2 regions of the Agrobacterium sp. NPDC090273 genome follow, and region 2 is predicted to be linked to the other one. Evidence: predicted binding sites of a transcription regulator. Region 2 holds the regulator's gene; the other holds the start of a gene.
What was found. The regulator HrcA, encoded in region 2, represses chaperone genes, less so after heat shock. The targets are predictions, from matches to a motif close to GTTAGCACTCNCNNNNNGNGAGTGCTAAC.
Positions count from the first base shown of each region.

Region 1: groES (co-chaperone GroES) is a predicted target of HrcA. The motif match lies at 5,884-5,912, and genes of this name have one in related genera.

Region 1 covers NZ_JBIVYN010000004.1:302,778-311,470, forward strand. Annotated here, with positions in the region: gene ileS (isoleucine--tRNA ligase) at 1-2,332, opposite strand, end outside; gene ACIQT8_RS13505 (bifunctional riboflavin kinase/FAD synthetase) at 2,606-3,586, opposite strand; gene ACIQT8_RS13510 (TIGR01459 family HAD-type hydrolase) at 3,600-4,448, opposite strand; gene ACIQT8_RS13515 (acyltransferase family protein) at 4,640-5,761, shown strand; gene groES (co-chaperone GroES) at 5,967-6,263, shown strand; gene groL (chaperonin GroEL) at 6,339-7,976, shown strand; gene ACIQT8_RS13530 (hypothetical protein) at 8,516-8,693, shown strand, end outside.
Region 2 covers NZ_JBIVYN010000005.1:170,383-179,075, reverse strand. Annotated here, with positions in the region: gene hemW (radical SAM family heme chaperone HemW) at 49-1,248, opposite strand; gene rdgB (RdgB/HAM1 family non-canonical purine NTP pyrophosphatase) at 1,254-1,898, opposite strand; gene rph (ribonuclease PH) at 1,915-2,631, opposite strand; gene hrcA (heat-inducible transcriptional repressor HrcA) at 2,906-3,997, shown strand; gene grpE (nucleotide exchange factor GrpE) at 4,118-4,768, shown strand; gene ptsN (PTS IIA-like nitrogen regulatory protein PtsN) at 4,872-5,333, opposite strand; gene hpf (ribosome hibernation-promoting factor, HPF/YfiA family) at 5,416-5,994, opposite strand; gene rpoN (RNA polymerase factor sigma-54) at 6,228-7,781, opposite strand; gene lptB (LPS export ABC transporter ATP-binding protein) at 7,934-8,693, opposite strand, start outside.

The DNA.
Region 1 (8,693 bases), on a different contig from region 2:
ACGGCGCGTCGCAATAGAGCGCGTCCTTGCGGACGTCGAAGTAGAAGGCCGAAAGCTCGACATTGGCAAAATCGACAAGCGCACGCGCAATCTTCTTGAACTCGAAGCTGTCGTAACCGTCGCGCACGACCTGATCCAGTTCGGAAAGGCGGTGCAGCACCAGCTTTTCCAGATCCGGCAGGTCGGCGTAAGCAATTTCTTCGCCTTCATAATGGGCAAGCGTGCCGAGCATCCAGCGGATGGTGTTGCGCAGCTTGCGATAGGCGTCGACATTGGTCTGGATGATGGCCTTGCCGAGGCGCTGGTCATCCCAGTAGTCGGTGGTCATGACCCACAGGCGCAAAATGTCGGCACCGGCATCCTTCATCACTTCCTGCGGCGAAACGACGTTGCCCTTGGACTTCGACATCTTTTCGCCCTTCTCGTCCATGGTGAAACCATGGGTGACAACGGCGTTATAAGGCGCACGACCACGCGTCGCGCAGCTTTCCAGCAGCGACGAATGGAACCAGCCGCGGTGCTGGTCAGAACCTTCGAGATAGACATCCGCCGGCCACTTGAGGTCCGGGCGATCTTCCAGCGTGAAGGTGTGCGTCGAGCCAGAGTCGAACCAGACATCGAGAATGTCCATGACCTGCAGCCACTTGGCATGATCGTGGTCATTACCGAGGAAGCGTTCCTTGGCGCCTTCTGCAAACCATGCGTCGGCACCTTCAACCTCGAAAGCATCGATGATGCGCTGGTTGACAGCATCGTCGACCAGGATTTCACCCTTTTCGTCGGCAAATACAGCGATCGGCACACCCCAGGTGCGCTGGCGCGACAGAACCCAATCCGGGCGACCTTCGATCATGGCGCGCAGGCGGTTCTGGCCGGAAGCCGGCACAAAGCGTGTCTGGTCGATGGCCGAAAGCGAACGCGACCTGAGCGTAGTGCCGTCGCCGAGTTCCTTGTCCATATAGACGAACCATTGCGGCGTATTACGGAAGATCACAGGCTTCTTGGAACGCCAGCTATGCGGATAGCTGTGCTTCAGGCGGCCACGCGCAAACAGTGTGTTGGTCGCGATGAGCGCCTTGATGACGCGCTCGTTGGCATCGCCCTTCTTACCGTTGTCATCCATAACGCGGGCAGCACCGCCTTCGGCGGACGGGCCGAAACCGGGAGCATCCTCGGTATAGAAACCGGCGTCATCGACCGGGAACGGGATTTTGGAGGAGATGCCACGCGCTTCGATGACGCGCTGATGACCGGTCCATGCGTCAAAGTCTTCGCGACCATGGCTCGGCGCTGTGTGAACGAAGCCCGTACCGGCGTCATCCGTGACGTGGTCGCCATCAAGCAACGGCACGGCGAAATCGTAACCGAGCGATGCCAGCGGATGGGCGCAAGTCATGGCGGCCAGTTCTTCCGCTTTCACGTCACGAACCAGCTTGAAGGTCAGCTTTGCCTTGGTTGCGGCCTCTTCGGCCAGCTTCTTGGCGAAGATCAGCTTTTCGCCCGGCCGCGGACCGAAATCGTTGGCGGCTTCCGTAACTTCGTAAAGGCCATACTCGACACGCGACGAAAAGGCGATGGCACGGTTACCGGGGATGGTCCAGGGCGTGGTCGTCCAGATGACGACAAAATCACCCTTGAGATCAGCAGCACCATCCAGGATCGGGAATTTCACCCAGATCATGTCGCTCTCTACGTCTGCATATTCGACTTCCGCCTCAGCCAGCGCAGTACGCTCGACCACGGACCACATGACGGGCTTCGAGCCGCGATAAAGCTGACCGCTCTTGGCGATTTTCAGCAATTCACCCGCAATCCGAGCCTCAGCGTGGAAGTTCATCGTCGTGTAGGGGTTGTCGAAGTCACCCTCGATGCCGAGGCGCTTGAATTCCTCAGCCTGAACCTTGATCCAGCCCGAGGCAAATTCACGGCATTCCTTGCGGAATTCGTTGACCGGAACCTCATCCTTGTTCTTGCCCTTGGCGCGATATGCTTCCTCGATCTTCCACTCGATCGGCAGACCGTGGCAATCCCAGCCCGGAACGTAGTTGGAATCGTAACCGCGCATCTGGAACGAGCGGGTGATGACATCCTTCAGGATCTTGTTGAGCGCGTGGCCGATATGGATGTTGCCGTTGGCATAGGGCGGGCCGTCATGCAGCACGAATTTCTCGCGGCCGGCGGCGGAAGCGCGCAGCTTCTTGTAGAGGCCCATTTCTTGCCAACGCTTGACCGTTTCCGGCTCTTTCTGCGGCAGACCAGCGCGCATCGGGAAATCCGTCTGCGGCAGGTAAAGCGTTGAGGAATAATCGATTTTTTCTGCGGTGTCGTTCATGATCGTACCATTGTCGCGGCGCCCCCGAAGGGCCGCGCCGTCTTAACTACAAAGAGGGCAAAACGGAGGGTGCTTTTGACAAGCACCAAAATCCCGGACCTTCCGGCTCTCAGAGCGGGCGGAAGGCCGGGCCAATAATTCGGGATATGAACGTCGACCGATATTGGTGCATGACCGGTTGTTTAAGACCTTTCCGGGCAAAAAGGAAGTTGTTTGTATGATGTTGCAGGGCTTTGTATGACGCAGCCGCCGACAAATCATGCAATTGCTACGTCAAAAGGCTATTTTCGCGTCCAACTCGGTTAAAGGCCGAACGCCCGCGAGCAGCGCTCTCGCTTCTTCCTCGTCCTGCCTGATCTGGGCGACGAGTGGCTCCAGGCCTTCGAACTTCAGTTCGTCGCGCAGATGGCCGAAGAAAGACACTGAACAGACTTCACCATAGAGATCGCCGGAAAAGTCGAAGACATATGTTTCCAGCAGAGCAGCACCGTTTTCGGTGACCGTCGGACGATAACCGAAGCTCGCGACACCATCATGAAGGCTTCCATCCGTCCGGCGGAAACGAACAGCATAGATGCCAGCCTTCAGTTCAGTTTCGGGAGGGAGCGACATATTGGCCGTCGGAAAACCCAGTGTGCGACCAAGCTTCTGACCACCGATGACTTCGGCCTCGACCGTGAAGCGATATCCCAACAGACCCGCCGCACTGGAGACATCGCCCTCAGACAGAAGATCACGAATACGGCTGGACGACACGACATCGGCTCCCTCATCCCGGAAGGCATCAACCAACGTGACGTCGAACCCATAACGTTTGCCGGCCTGCATCAAAAATGCCGGGCCACCTTCCCGGCCCCTGCCGAAATGAAAGTCAAAACCGGTCACCACTGCACTGGCGCCCAGCCAGTCGACGAGGATGGATTTGACAAACTCGTCGGCAGACCGTTCGGAAAACGCACGATCAAACGGATATTCGATGACGGACTGGAAACCGATCGCCTCCAGAAGTCGCGCCTTCAAAGGGGCTGGCGACAGGCGGAAAACCGGAGTGTCAGGACGAAACACCGAACGAGGATGGGGCTCGAATGTCAACACAAGCGCCGGAACACCCCGCGCTTCCGCCAACTCCAACGCGCGATCCAAAACGGCACGATGACCGCGATGCACGCCGTCAAAATTGCCGATGGCGATGACGCCACCACGCAGATTTTCTGGCAGCGGCTCTTTTTTCTCATTGCGATGAAAGACGGTCATGACAGCCCCACCCTTACGCCAGACGCGGCATCCACCAGCCGGGTGCTGCACCCTGTCCTTTCAGATAGGCATTCAACAATGCCTCATCCGTCTGGCCATTCAGAGTGTATTCGGCGGCGTGGATACCGCCGCTGATATAGAGCAGTTCCAGACCGCTCGAAATCGCACCCTTCACATCAGTCGGCATGCCATCGCCAATGGCAAGCACCCGTGTCTTGTCGAAATTACCACGAACGTCTTTGGCTGCGGCAAGGCAGGCATCATAGATCGGTGAATGCGGTTTTCCGGCAATGCGGACCTCACCGCCGAGCTGTTCGTAATAAGCGGCCATGGCCCCGGCACAGGGGATGATACGCTCGCCGCGCTCGACCACCAGATCGGGGTTCGCGCAAATCATTGGCACCTTGCGGGCGATAAAGCCCTTCAGCATGTCGGTGTAATCTTCCGGTGTTTCCGTCTCGTCGTCGAAAAATCCGGTGCAGACCACCGATTGCGCCTCAGCTTCGCCGACACGTTCAACCGCTAGACCGTCGAGCAGCGGCAGGTCACGTTCAGGACCGAGCAGGAACACCTTTTCCGGGCCTTCAGCAATCAGACCGCGCGTAACGTCGCCAGACGTGATGATCCGATCATAGGCTTCATCCGATACACCAAGCGCACGCAACTGCGTAATGACACCGGGGGCCGGACGCGGTGAGTTGGTAATCAGCACCACCGTCTTGCCGGCCTCGCGGGCTGCTTGCAGTGCTTTGGCCGCATCGGGAAAGGCCGCGACGCCATTGTGCAGAACGCCCCAGACGTCGGAGAGAACAACGTCAAACTCCGCGGTAATTTCGCCGAGGGTTGCAATGCGATGGGCCATGATACGCTTTCCAGATGCTGAAGGAGACACGGCTGACATCGCAAAGCCCGGCAGCGATGGCAAGAAAAAAAGAATGCCTACGGTGCGCTGCCGCGAGAGCCGCATTTTGATTTTTTGCAATGCAACATGTTGTGATCGCGGCATCGAGATGGTTTTATGTGCGCGGGGCTGGCTCATATGGAGGATGAGCCATGAAGCGAATAGATCAGCTCGAAGGCTTGCGTGGACTGCTGGCGGCATGGGTCGTGGTTGTCCATCTTTTGCCGGCAGCCGGGATCGATCCTGATGCGATGGGCGTCTTCAAACCGCTCATCAACGAAAAAATCCGGGTGCAGATTTTCTGCATCATGAGCGGCTTCGTGATTTTCGTGATGATGTCGTCGCTTTCGGAAGACTACACGACGTACATATCCCGCCGCCTGAAGCGGATTTATCCAGCCTATATCTTTGCATTCGTCCTTTCGATTGCCTTTGCCTGGATCGCCTATGAAGCCTTGATCCAGGCCGATTTCCAGAGCGCCCGCAATGCCGGGCGTATTGCCATCCTCAACAACAGTTTCGCGGATTGGGAGTGGAACAGCCTTGCCCATGTCACCATGCTGCATGGCGTTGTGCCAGATAGCTGGCTGCCGCTCGGCGCTTACGCATTCCTCGGCCAGGCATGGAATATTTCAACCGAGTTCCAGTTCTATGTGATCGCGCCGATTGTGTTCTGGTTCCTGCATCATCAAAGCAAGGCGTTGCGGATCGCCTTTACGGTTTTTACCGTTGTTGCCGTTTGGTATCTCAAACGCTGGCCGAATGCTGCCATCCTTGCCAACTACGCAATCTACTTCGCGCTCGGCATTGCCAGCTACTATCTCTGGAACATGCGTTGGAAAAATCAGCCGCTGCTTTCACCGCTGATCGTCATTCCGCTCGCAGCCGCCGTCGGCTGGTTTGATCTTGCCATGGGCGCATGGATCTTCATTTTTGGCGGTGCACTGATGGTTCGCGACAAGAAGCGTCAGAAAGGGCCCGTAACACGTTTCCTCGAACATCCGGCCATGACGTTTCTCGGAACGGTGTCCTATCCACTCTACCTGCTGCACATGATCCCGCTATATGGCTGGATGTATCTCCTGAATAATCAGGGGCTCGATCAGGCGACCTATTTTGCCCTGCTTGCAACATTGACCTTCGCCACAGCCATCCCTTTTGCCTATCTGACGCAGAAATACGTGGAAGCACCGTTTTACCGCTCAAGCACACACAAGCCGCAGCCCGTTACCACAACAGATGGCAGGGCGAGGTCTTCGAACACTGTCGAATGATGAGCACAGATCACCTTTTGCGAGCGGAAATTTCTGTCATGAAGCGCTGCTAACCATAAGGCAGGAAATTTTTCCGGGGGGCCGTCCTTGACTCGGACAGAAGGCCTCCTTATCTCGGCTTGGCTGGCACTCCAGCAAGGTGAGTGCTAACAACCATCATGTGCGTTCAAAACCGCACCAAGTCATTTGATCGAGGGATTAGACAATGACAAGCACCAATTTCCGCCCGCTGCACGACCGCGTTGTCGTTCGTCGCGTTGAGTCCGAAGAAAAGACCAAGGGCGGCATCATCATTCCCGATACCGCAAAGGAAAAGCCGCAGGAAGGCGAAATCGTCGCTGTCGGTTCTGGCGCACGTGACGAGTCCGGCAAGGTTGTCGCTCTCGACGTCAAGGCTGGCGACCGCGTTCTGTTCGGCAAGTGGTCCGGCACCGAAGTCAAGCTCAATGGCGAAGACCTTCTGATCATGAAGGAATCCGACATTATGGGCATCATCGGCTGATCTGGCCGAACCCGTCGTTTCCTTAAATTTATGCCGGATACCGTTCCGGTCATTCGAAACCAGGAGTTTTGAACAATGGCAGCCAAAGAAGTAAAATTCGGCCGCGGCGCACGCGAAAAGATGCTCAAGGGCGTCGACATTCTCGCTGACGCAGTAAAGGTCACCCTCGGCCCGAAGGGTCGTAACGTCGTTATCGACAAGTCCTTCGGCGCACCGCGCATCACCAAGGACGGCGTTTCCGTCGCCAAGGAAATCGAACTGGAAGACAAGTTCGAGAACATGGGCGCACAGCTCGTTCGCGAAGTTGCCTCCAAGACCAACGACATCGCCGGTGACGGCACCACCACCGCGACCGTTCTGGCACAGGCCATCGTTCGCGAAGGTGCAAAGGCAGTTGCTGCCGGCATGAACCCGATGGACCTGAAGCGCGGTATCGACCTCGCTGTTGCAGAAGTCGTCAAGGACCTGCAGGCAAAGGCCAAGAAGATCAACACCTCGGAAGAAGTTGCACAGGTCGGCACGATCTCTGCTAACGGCGAGCGTCAGATCGGTCTCGACATTGCTGAAGCAATGCAGAAGGTTGGCAACGAAGGCGTCATCACCGTTGAAGAAGCCAAGACTGCTGAAACCGAACTTGAAGTCGTTGAAGGCATGCAGTTCGACCGCGGTTACCTGTCGCCTTACTTCGTTACCAACCCGGAAAAGATGATTGCGGACCTCGAAGACGCATACATCCTGCTCCACGAGAAGAAGCTCTCGAACCTTCAGGCTATGCTGCCGGTTCTCGAAGCTGTCGTTCAGACCGGCAAGCCGCTCGTCATCATCGCTGAAGACGTAGAAGGCGAAGCTCTTGCGACGCTCGTCGTCAACAAGCTGCGTGGCGGCCTCAAGATCGCTGCTGTCAAGGCTCCTGGCTTCGGCGACCGTCGCAAGGCCATGCTCGAAGACATCGCCATCCTGACCGGTGGTACCGTGATCTCCGAAGACCTCGGCATCAAGCTCGAAAACGTCACGCTCGACATGCTCGGCAAGGCAAAGAAGGTTTCGATCTCCAAGGAAAACACCACGATCGTTGACGGTTCGGGCCAGAAGTCCGACATCGAAGGTCGCGTTGCCCAGATCAAGGCTCAGATCGAAGAAACCTCTTCCGACTACGACCGCGAAAAGCTGCAGGAACGCCTTGCTAAGCTCGCTGGCGGCGTTGCCGTTATCCGCGTTGGCGGTTCGACTGAAGTTGAAGTGAAGGAAAAGAAGGACCGCATCGACGACGCTCTCAACGCGACGCGCGCTGCTGTTCAGGAAGGTATCGTACCGGGCGGCGGCGTTGCCCTGCTGCGTTCCTCCACGAAGATCTCCGTCAAGGGCGAAAACGACGATCAGGAAGCTGGCGTCAACATCGTTCGCCGTGCACTTCAGGCTCTGGTTCGCCAGATTGCTGACAACGCAGGTGACGAAGCCTCCATCGTTGTTGGCAAGATCCTCGAGAAGAACGAAGACAACTACGGCTACAACGCTCAGACGGGCGAATACGGCGACCTGATCCAGCTCGGCATCGTCGACCCGGTCAAGGTTGTTCGCACCGCTCTGCAGAACGCAGCTTCGGTTGCTTCGCTGCTGATCACGACGGAAGCCATGATTGCTGAACTGCCGAAGAAGGACGCTCCGGCGCTTCCAGGCGGCGGCATGGGCGGCATGGGCGGCATGGACTTCTAAGAAGTCCTGTCTCCGGACAGTCTCAAGAAAGGGCGATCTTCGGATCGCCCTTTTTTGTTGCGTCTGCTCAAGCGGGGCGCTCAGCTTAATCGACCTTTGTCTGGCCCTGACGGTCGAAATCTCGCGTAAAACCGACACGCACTCTATATTGTTTCTTTTTGAGACATGGAGAGCCTTGACGCACCGCATTTTGTTTTAAATGAAGGTGATGCTCGCATTAAGCGCGCGAATCGCGTCACATTGCATGGTATTTTCGGCTCACTTCTATCGAATGCCGTCACATATTGATTGTTTTTGATGGCAATTGGCAAATCTGATATAAAAATACATGTTATTCTAAATTTTTTCGCGATTAAGTTGTTGTTGTATACGAAAAAGAAACTATAAGTCAGCCCGCATAAAAACCGCAACGGTGCCATCGAGCCGTGGATATTTCTCCATGGAGACATTGGCTGAAAGCGGATGCGGCGACATCGGATTCAACCCAGTCAAACGTCCCGACAGACGGAAGCTGAACCAGGATTCATGCGGGGAGCGAGTTGTTCAAGATATCAAGACGCCACGACGCCCTTGCCGCGTTTCCAGCAAACCAGCCTGACATGGGCCAAAGCCTGTCCAATTTTTTCATTTCCGAAGCGTGGAGCAGTGACCTCTCGAGTGGCGTCATCATGCTTGGCGAACACGCATGTTTCATGCACGGGTTGCCGCATGGTGAGT
Region 2 (8,693 bases):
GGCCTTCGGGCCGCTTTTTTATTTGTCTGTCACAGGCTTGAAGTTCAGTCAGCAGGCCAGATCAGCGACGACGGCGTCCAGAATGAGCATGCCGGCAGGCGTGCAGCGCAAGCGAGAATTGCCGAGGCGTTCGACAAAACCGTGTTGCAGCAGGAAGTCTTCCTTTTCCGGATCGAGTTCACGACCTGAAAGTTCGCTCCACCTGGCAAGATCAACGCCTTCCCGAAGCCGAAGACCCATCAGCAACAGTTCGTCCGACTGTTCGTCAACGCCCAGAAGCTCCTGATCGACCATGCCGTGCCCGTCGCGTTCCACGGCTTCGAGCCAGGTTTCCGGATGTCGCTGGGTCGCCGTCGCAAGCTTGGACGAGCCCTTTGTCAAACGCCCATGGGCGCCAGGTCCGATGCCGGCATAATCTCCATACCGCCAGTAAGTGAGATTGTGTCGGCTTTCCGCGCCGGGACGCGCGTGGTTCGACACTTCATAGGCGGGCATGCCGTAACGCTCGGTGATTTCTTGCGTTGCCTCATAAAGGATAGCCGAATGTTCGCCGTCCGGCACGATGAGTTTGCCTGCTTTGTGCAGACCGTAGAAGGGGGTGCCTTCCTCGATCGTCAACTGGTAGAGCGACAAATGATCCACGGCGTAGGAAACCGCTTCTTTCAGTTCCGCGTCCCATTCCTCCACCGTCTGTCTGGGGCGGGCATAGATCAGATCGAAAGACATGCGTGGAAAGATTTCGCGTGCCAGCCGGATCGCTTTCAAGGCATCGGCAACATCATGCAATCTGCCCAGGAATTTCAGGTCACGATCATTGAGGGCCTGCACGCCGAGTGACACCCGGTTGACACCCGCCGCCCGATAGCCGCGAAAACGCTCAGCCTCGACGCTGGATGGGTTGGCCTCCATGGTAATCTCGATACCATCTGGCACATGCCAGAAGCGCGAGACGCCATCGAGGACAGCGCCAACCGTCCGCGGGTCCATCAGCGATGGTGTGCCGCCGCCCATGAAGATGCTGGTGACGGCGCGAGGACCACTGATGGCCCGCATGCGCTCCATTTCTTTCAGGAAAGCTGCAGTAAATCGCTCCTGATCCACGGGCTTGTGGCGGACATGACTGTTGAAATCACAATAGGGACACTTGGCCGCACAGAACGGCCAGTGCAGGTATATACCAAACCCCGGATCGCCCGTATCCGGCAGAAGCGATGTGCCGGGGGCAGAAATCTGATGCTCCCCGTTCATCGGGTTCAAGCCTCCAGGCACGTTTCTACGAATTTCTTGAATGCACGCGCACGGTGCGAAAGGGCAAAATCATCGCCCGGTTTCCAGCCGTGTTTTTCCTCGGCGGTCATTTCGCCGAATGTCGCCTCATAGCCTTGCGGCTGGAAAATCGGATCGTAACCGAACCCGCTCGTTCCGCGTGGCGGCCAGGCAACAGAGCCTTCAACCTCTCCACGGAAATACTCGAGATGACCATCCGGCCAGGCAAGGCAGAGCACACTGACGAAACGGCAGCCTCGCTCGGCAGGAGTTGCAGCCTTGCGCTCGGCAAGTGCATCCTCGACCTTCTGCATGGCCATCTGAAAATCGCGCGTGCCGTCAGCGGTTTCCGCCCAGTTGGCCGTATAGACACCAGGTGCGCCATCAAGAGCATAGATCACCAGACCGGAATCGTCGGAGAGGGCCGGCAGACCAGACGCTTTCGCTGAGGCAAGCGCCTTGATGGCAGCATTTTCCTCAAACGTCGTCCCGGTCTCGTCCGGCTCGGCGAAATTGAGTTCTGCCGCCGATTTTGCCGAAAAGCCGAACGGTCCGATGAGATCGGCGATTTCGGCAATCTTGCCCTTGTTGTGGCTGGCGACGACGATCGTGCGGGTATCGAGCTTGCGCATGGCGTATCCTATCGGCTCAGGCAATTGCCTGCTTCTGCAGGGCAACCAGTTCAGCGCATCCTGTCTTGGCAAGACCAAGCAGCGTCAGAAACTCTTCTTCGGAAAAAGGCGTGCCTTCCGCCGTACCCTGGATTTCGACGATGCCGCCTGCACCGGTGATGACGAAATTGGCATCGGTTTCGGCAGAAGAGTCTTCCAGATAGTCGAGATCGATGACGGGCTGGTTGGCAAAGATGCCGCAGGAAATCGCAGCAACATGGTCCTTGAGGACCTTGTCGACCTTGATCATGTTGCGGGTTTCCATCCACTTCAGGCAATCGTGCAGGGCAATCCATGCGCCGGTGATCGAGGCTGTGCGCGTCCCGCCATCTGCCTGGATCACGTCGCAGTCGATGCTGATCTGGCGCTCGCCAAGTGCCTGCAGGTCAACGACAGCGCGAAGCGAGCGGCCGATGAGGCGCTGGATTTCCTGGGTGCGGCCACCCTGCTTGCCAGATGCAGCTTCTCGCTTCATGCGCTCGTGCGTGGAGCGTGGCAGCATGCCGTATTCTGCTGTGACCCAACCTTTGCCGCTGTTGCGCAGCCACGGCGGCGTCTTTTCTTCAAGGCTCGCCGTGACAAGCACATGCGTGTCACCGAATTTGACAAGACAGGAACCTTCCGCATGTTTCGAGAAATTACGCTCGAAGGAAACCTTGCGCATCTGGTCGGTTTTTCTGCCTGAAGGCCGCATCTCGTCACTCTCCTTGTTCGTTTCAGCCTTCTAGAGCGTTTCCCGGTGAAATGGAAACAGTTCTGTGGGTTCTGAGGGGATTATATGTATGCGAATGGCCTGCATCGTTGCGATCGCATTCGGAAAGGGTCCTTCATACCGATGGATCGCCCACATCAATGCCTTCGGCGAGGCGATCAAGAAGCGCCTTGTGTTACGCCAATTTCCGTTTTGCCGTGGCCGCACGACGCACTATATTGATGCAGAATAATGACGATGAAAAAGAACGGGCAAAATGGGTTTTTCGGCGCCGCTTTCAAGAGATCAGGCATCGTTGCTGGACGAACGCTCGCGGGAGATCTTCCGGCGAATTGTCGAAGGGTATCTGGAAACAGGTGAGCCCTTGGGCTCTCGCAGTCTGTCTCGATTGTTGCCGATGTCGCTTTCGCCTGCCTCCGTTCGCAATGTCATGAGCGACCTGGAAGAACTGGGCCTGATCTATTCGCCGCATATCAGTGCCGGGCGCCTGCCGACACAGACGGGTCTGCGGTTTTTCGTTGACGCCTTCATGCAGGTCGGCGATCTGCCGGAAGATCAGCGTGCCAGTATCGACCGTCAGATCGGCCCCATGTCGGGCCAGGAGCAGCCGCTCGACGGACTGCTGACCGAAGCAAGCCGCATGCTCTCTGGCATGTCGCGTGGGGCCGGCTTGGTGTTGACCGCCAAAAACGATGTCATATTGAAGCATGTCGAGTTCATACGGCTTGAGCCGACGAAGGCGCTTGCCGTGCTGGTCGGTGATCACAACCAGGTCGAAAACCGGATCATCGAATTGCCAGCGGGAATTTCGTCCTCGCAACTCACGGAAGCCGCAAACTTCATCAACGCCCATCTTGGCGGGCAGACATTGCAGGAACTGAGGAGCCAGTTTCAGATCCATAAGGCGGAGCTCCAGACAGAGCTCGGCCAGCTCGCGCAGGATCTGGTCGAACGGGGACTGGCGATATGGGCTGGTGATAATGAGGATGGCAAGCTTGGCCGTCTCATTGTTCGTGGCCGCTCCAACCTGCTGGAGGGCCTTGCGGGCGAAGAGGATATCGATCGTGTCCGCATGTTGTTCGATGATCTCGAGCGCAAGGAAAACCTCATCGAGATTCTCAATCTGGCCGAGAGCGGTTCGGGTGTGCGTATTTTTATCGGTTCGGAAAACAAGCTCTTTTCGCTTTCCGGCTCGTCGCTGATTGTTGCGCCGTATCGCGACGAGGAAAACCGGGTCGTTGGAGCGGTCGGGGTTATCGGCCCGACGCGGCTCAATTACGCCCGCATCGTTCCCATGGTGGACTACACGGCACAGATTATGGCCCGCCTTTCCAGGAAAACACGATAGGAATTGGTCTAATGACCAGACAATTGCGGCAGGCTTTTTGCCGCAAGCCTTGATTTTTGCCGACCAAAGCTCGATATCGGGCGCAAACAACAAAGTTAATCTTCCAATCTGGAGAACGTCATGACCGACGATACAAAAAAGCCCGGACCTGACGCGGACGTCGCCGAAGAAGTAATCGACAGTGCGCTGGCGGGTGAAGAAGCTCTCGAAGACATCACCGCCAAGGCAGCAGAACCCGATCCGATCGAGGTTTTGAAAGCCGAAAATACCGATCTGCGTGATAAATTTCTGCGTCTTGCCGCAGAAATGGACAATCTTCGCCGTCGCACAGAACGTGAAGTCAAGGATGCGAAGCTTTATTCCGTGGCAGGTTTTGCGCGCGATATGCTGGCTGTATCAGACAATCTGCGCCGTGCGCTGGAAGCTATTCCCGACCATCTCAAGACCGATGCCGAAGCCGGTATCAGCGGCCTGATCGAAGGCGTTGATATGACTGAACGCTCGATGTTGTCTGCGCTTGAGCGTCACGGCGTCAAGAAGATCGATGCTGAAGGTGAGAAGTTCGATCCGAATTTCCATCAGGCAATGTTCGAAATCCCGAACACGACTGTTCCCAACAACACGGTGCTTCAGGTCGTTCAGGCGGGCTATACCATCGGTGATCGTGTATTGCGCCCCGCCATGGTTGGCGTTGCAAAAGGTGGTCCGAAGCTGGAAGCTGTTGCGACGGCTGAGCCGGGCACAGGCTCGCTCAATGAAAAAGATGCCTGAGACAACAAGTCTCCGGAAGAATAAAAAAACGCGCCTCGGGGCGCGTTTTTTTATGTGGATGTCTTGCCCGAACGGTTAGCCGCTCTCACAAAGGCTCGCGCTGTCAGGCAGCGGTTGCCTGCTCCTGATTGAGAAATGCATAGATCGCGGTGTCGGAATCTGTCGCACGCAGCTTGGCCACAAGCTCCGGGTCACGCAGCGCACGCGCAATGCGCGACAGCGCCTTCAGATGGTCGGCGCCAGCCCCTTCGGGGGCAAGAAGAAGAAACACCAGATCGACAGGCTGATCATCCAGCGCTTCGAAATCGACAGGCGTCTCAAGGCGCGCAAAGACGCCGGTGATCGCGTTGATGCTGCTGAGTTTGCCATGCGGAATAGCGATGCCATGCCCCACACCGGTCGAGCCGAGCCGCTCGCGCTGGAGGATGACGTCAAAAACTTCCCGTTCCGACACTCCAGTAATTCTGGCCGCTTTCGCCGCCAGTTCCTGGAGCAGTTGTTTTTTGGAATTCACCTTGAGGGCGGGAATAATCGCATCTTGTTGCAGCAAATCTGCCAACGCCATTCTATTTTTCCTTCATGCCATCGAGACGGTAGGGAGGCAAATTCGCTGTTGCGGGGATGCCTCCCACGTCTTGTCAGACTGTTCAGCTCTTGATCGTCGCTGCGTCGATCCAGCCTATATTGCCGTCGTTCCGCCGGTAGACGATGTTGAGATATTCCTTACCGGGGCTGCGAAACACCAGAACCGGTTCGTCCGTCATGTCGAGGGCCATAACGGCGCTCGCTACGGACATGGTCTTAATCTGTTTCGAGCTCTCGGCTACGATGGTGGGTGCGTAATCTTCCGGAACTTCGTCGTCCGCGTCCGAGATTGCATCCATCACGGTATAAGCAATTTCCTGTGTGCCGCCGTTGGAAGCAGAACCGTTGTGGTGGTCCTTCAGCTTCCGCTTGTAGCGACGCAGGCGTTTTTCAATCCGTTCCGCAGCAGCTTCGAAGCTTGCCTGAGGATCATTGGCCTGACCTGCTGCGTGCAAAACAACACCCGTATCGAGGTGAATTTTGCAATCGGCAGCAAAACGCGGCCCGGATTTTTCAACGGTCACTTGTCCTGAATACCCCCCATCGAAGTATTTGGTAACCGCCAGACCTATGTTGTCCTCGATCCGCTGACGGAAAGATTCGCCGATCTCCATATGTTTACCAGATACACGCACACTCATGGAATTTTTCCTTTTTGTAGTGATTTGCGAGTACCAGCTTACGTCAAGCTGCGCGCGCATCCAAGCGTTTCGAAGACCTCTTTGGGCCTCCATTCCAAATTTACGCCTCTGGACGGTGGAGATGAATCCGTTACAAACAACCTTGCTACCGTGTGCGGCGGGCTTCTAGCCGTTGCATCGGTAAGAGTCAATGGGATGCCGGAAAACCCTAGAAAACGTGATCTCTGGGGTCCTCAATAGGTCGACAATTTCGCCATCGCCTTTTTCTCGCGACGTCTTTGAACGGAGGAGGGGATGTTCATCGCTTCACGGTATTTTGCAACCGTGCGGCGTGCGAGATCGATACCGCTGCTTTTCAGATTATCGACAATATCATCGTCGGAAAGAACAGCATCCGCGGCCTCCTGAGCGATCATCGTCTTGATACGATGGCGGACCGCTTCTGCGGAATGGCTGTCGCCACCCTCCACGGAGCTGATCGACACGCTGAAGAAATATTTCAGCTCGAAAACCCCGCGAGGTGTCAGCATGTACTTCTTGGACGTGACGCGGCTGACGGTGGATTCGTGCATCTTGATCGCATCGGCAACGGTCTTGAGGTTCAACGGCCGCAGATGGCCAACCCCATTGACCAGGAACGCATCCTGCTGGCGCACGATTTCCGTGGCGACTTTCATGATTGTCTTGGCGCGTTGATCGAGGCTTCGCGTCAGCCAGTGCGCGGTCTGCATGCACTCCGACAGGAAATCCTGATCCTCGCCTTCCCGCGTCTTGTGTTTCGAGACCTCGGCGAAATAGGTCTGGTTGATCAGCACCCTTGGCAGGGTATCGGGATTGATCTCCACCAGCCATCCACCTTCGGACGACGGGCGCACGATGATGTCGGGCACGATCGTCTCGGAAACAGTCGACTCGAAACCGGCACCTGGTCGTGGGTTGAGCGTTCTGATCTCCGAGAGCATATCGAGGAGGTCTTCTTCATCCACACCGCAAAGTTTTTTTAACGTGGCAAAATCGCGTTTTGCCAGGAGTTCCAGGTTGTCGATGAAAGCCCGCATGGCCGGATCGAGCCGGTCTTTCTGGGCAAGCTGTATGGCCAGACATTCGCTGAGTGAGCGCGCAAAAACACCAGGTGGGTCAAATCCCTGAAGTGCTTTCAGGACGTTTTCCGCTGCAGCCGTCGTCGTTCCCAGCCGCTCCGCTGTCTCCTGCACCGCATCGACGGCAATATAACCGGTCTCGTCGAGTTGGCCGATCAGTGCGTCCGCAATCAGGCGATCTTCGGCAGAGGTGATGGCGAAGGGTACTTGCTGGTTCAGATGGTCATGCAGGCTTGGCTTGGCAGCGACAAAATCGTCAAGATCATAGCTTTCGCCAGCTTCCTGGCCCGGCATTGAGCGCCACTGGCTCAGAAGCTCCGGCGCATCGGCCTTCCGCGGTTCCGCGTCGTCAGGGAAGACGTTCTCGAAGCTGGTATCGAGTTGTTCACCGAGATTGGCGGCGCGATCCCCGTACCAGTCGTCCGAATCGGATGTGACTGAAGGCGTTGGCGCGCTGGAAAGATCGTCATCTCCATCGTTGAAGTTTGCTACATTTTCAGGCGCAGTCGTGCCTAAATCGCTATCGTTTGCTGCAATTTCCAGCAGCGGGTTTCGCTCGACCTCTTGCGCGATAAACTGCGTCAGCTCGAAATGCGTCATTTGAAGCAGCTGGATCGACTGCATCAATTGAGGCGTCATCACGAGGGACTGGTTTTGACGCAGCAAAAGGCTGGCAGACAATGCCATGGTGGACGCGAAACTCCCCTTACAGCTTCCTCACAGCCTCATTTTCCAGAAAATTCACGGAGACAATGAAACTTGGCCCAAAAATTGCTTTTTTATCTCATTTGGTCAAGCGTCAGAGTGGGGCGAGGTGAAGAATCTTTCGCGTCCAGCCGTCAAAGGCTAAAATTATTGCCGAGATAGAGACGGCGTACATCGGGATTATTGACGATGTCATCCGCACGGCCATGAGTCAGCACTTCGCCCGCATGAATAATGTAGGCACGGTCGATCAGGCCAAGCGTTTCTCTCACGTTATGGTCTGTAATCAGAACGCCGATCCCACGGGCAGTCAAGTGCCTGACAAGATTCTGAATATCGCTGACGGAGATTGGATCAACGCCGGCGAAAGGCTCATCGAGCAGCATGAAGGTTGGGTCGGTCGCAAGCGCGCGGGCAATTTCAAGACGACGGCGCTCACCGCCCGAAAGGGCAACGGCCGGAGACTTGCGCAACTGCGCGATGTGAAACTCTTCCAGCAACTCATCGAGCTTGTGGTTGCGTTTCTTGGCGTCCGGTTCATGCACCTCAAGAACGGCCTTGATGTTGTCTTCGACCGTCAGTCCGCGGAAAATTGATGCTTCCTGCGGCAGGTACCCTACACCGAGGCGGGAACGACGATACATCGGCATGGAGGTGACGTCGTTGCCGTTAATGGCGATCTTGCCCGTATCAACAGGCACGAGACCGGTAATCATATAAAAGCAGGTCGTCTTGCCGGCGCCGTTCGGGCCTAGCAAGCCCACGGCTTCGCCGCGGCGTACAACCAGCGAAACACCATTGACGACGCGTCGCGTATTATAGGTTTTCGTGAGGCCGTGCGCGATCAGCGTGCCTTCGTAGCGTGCCTTGTCAGCACCAGACGCCGCTTCATCG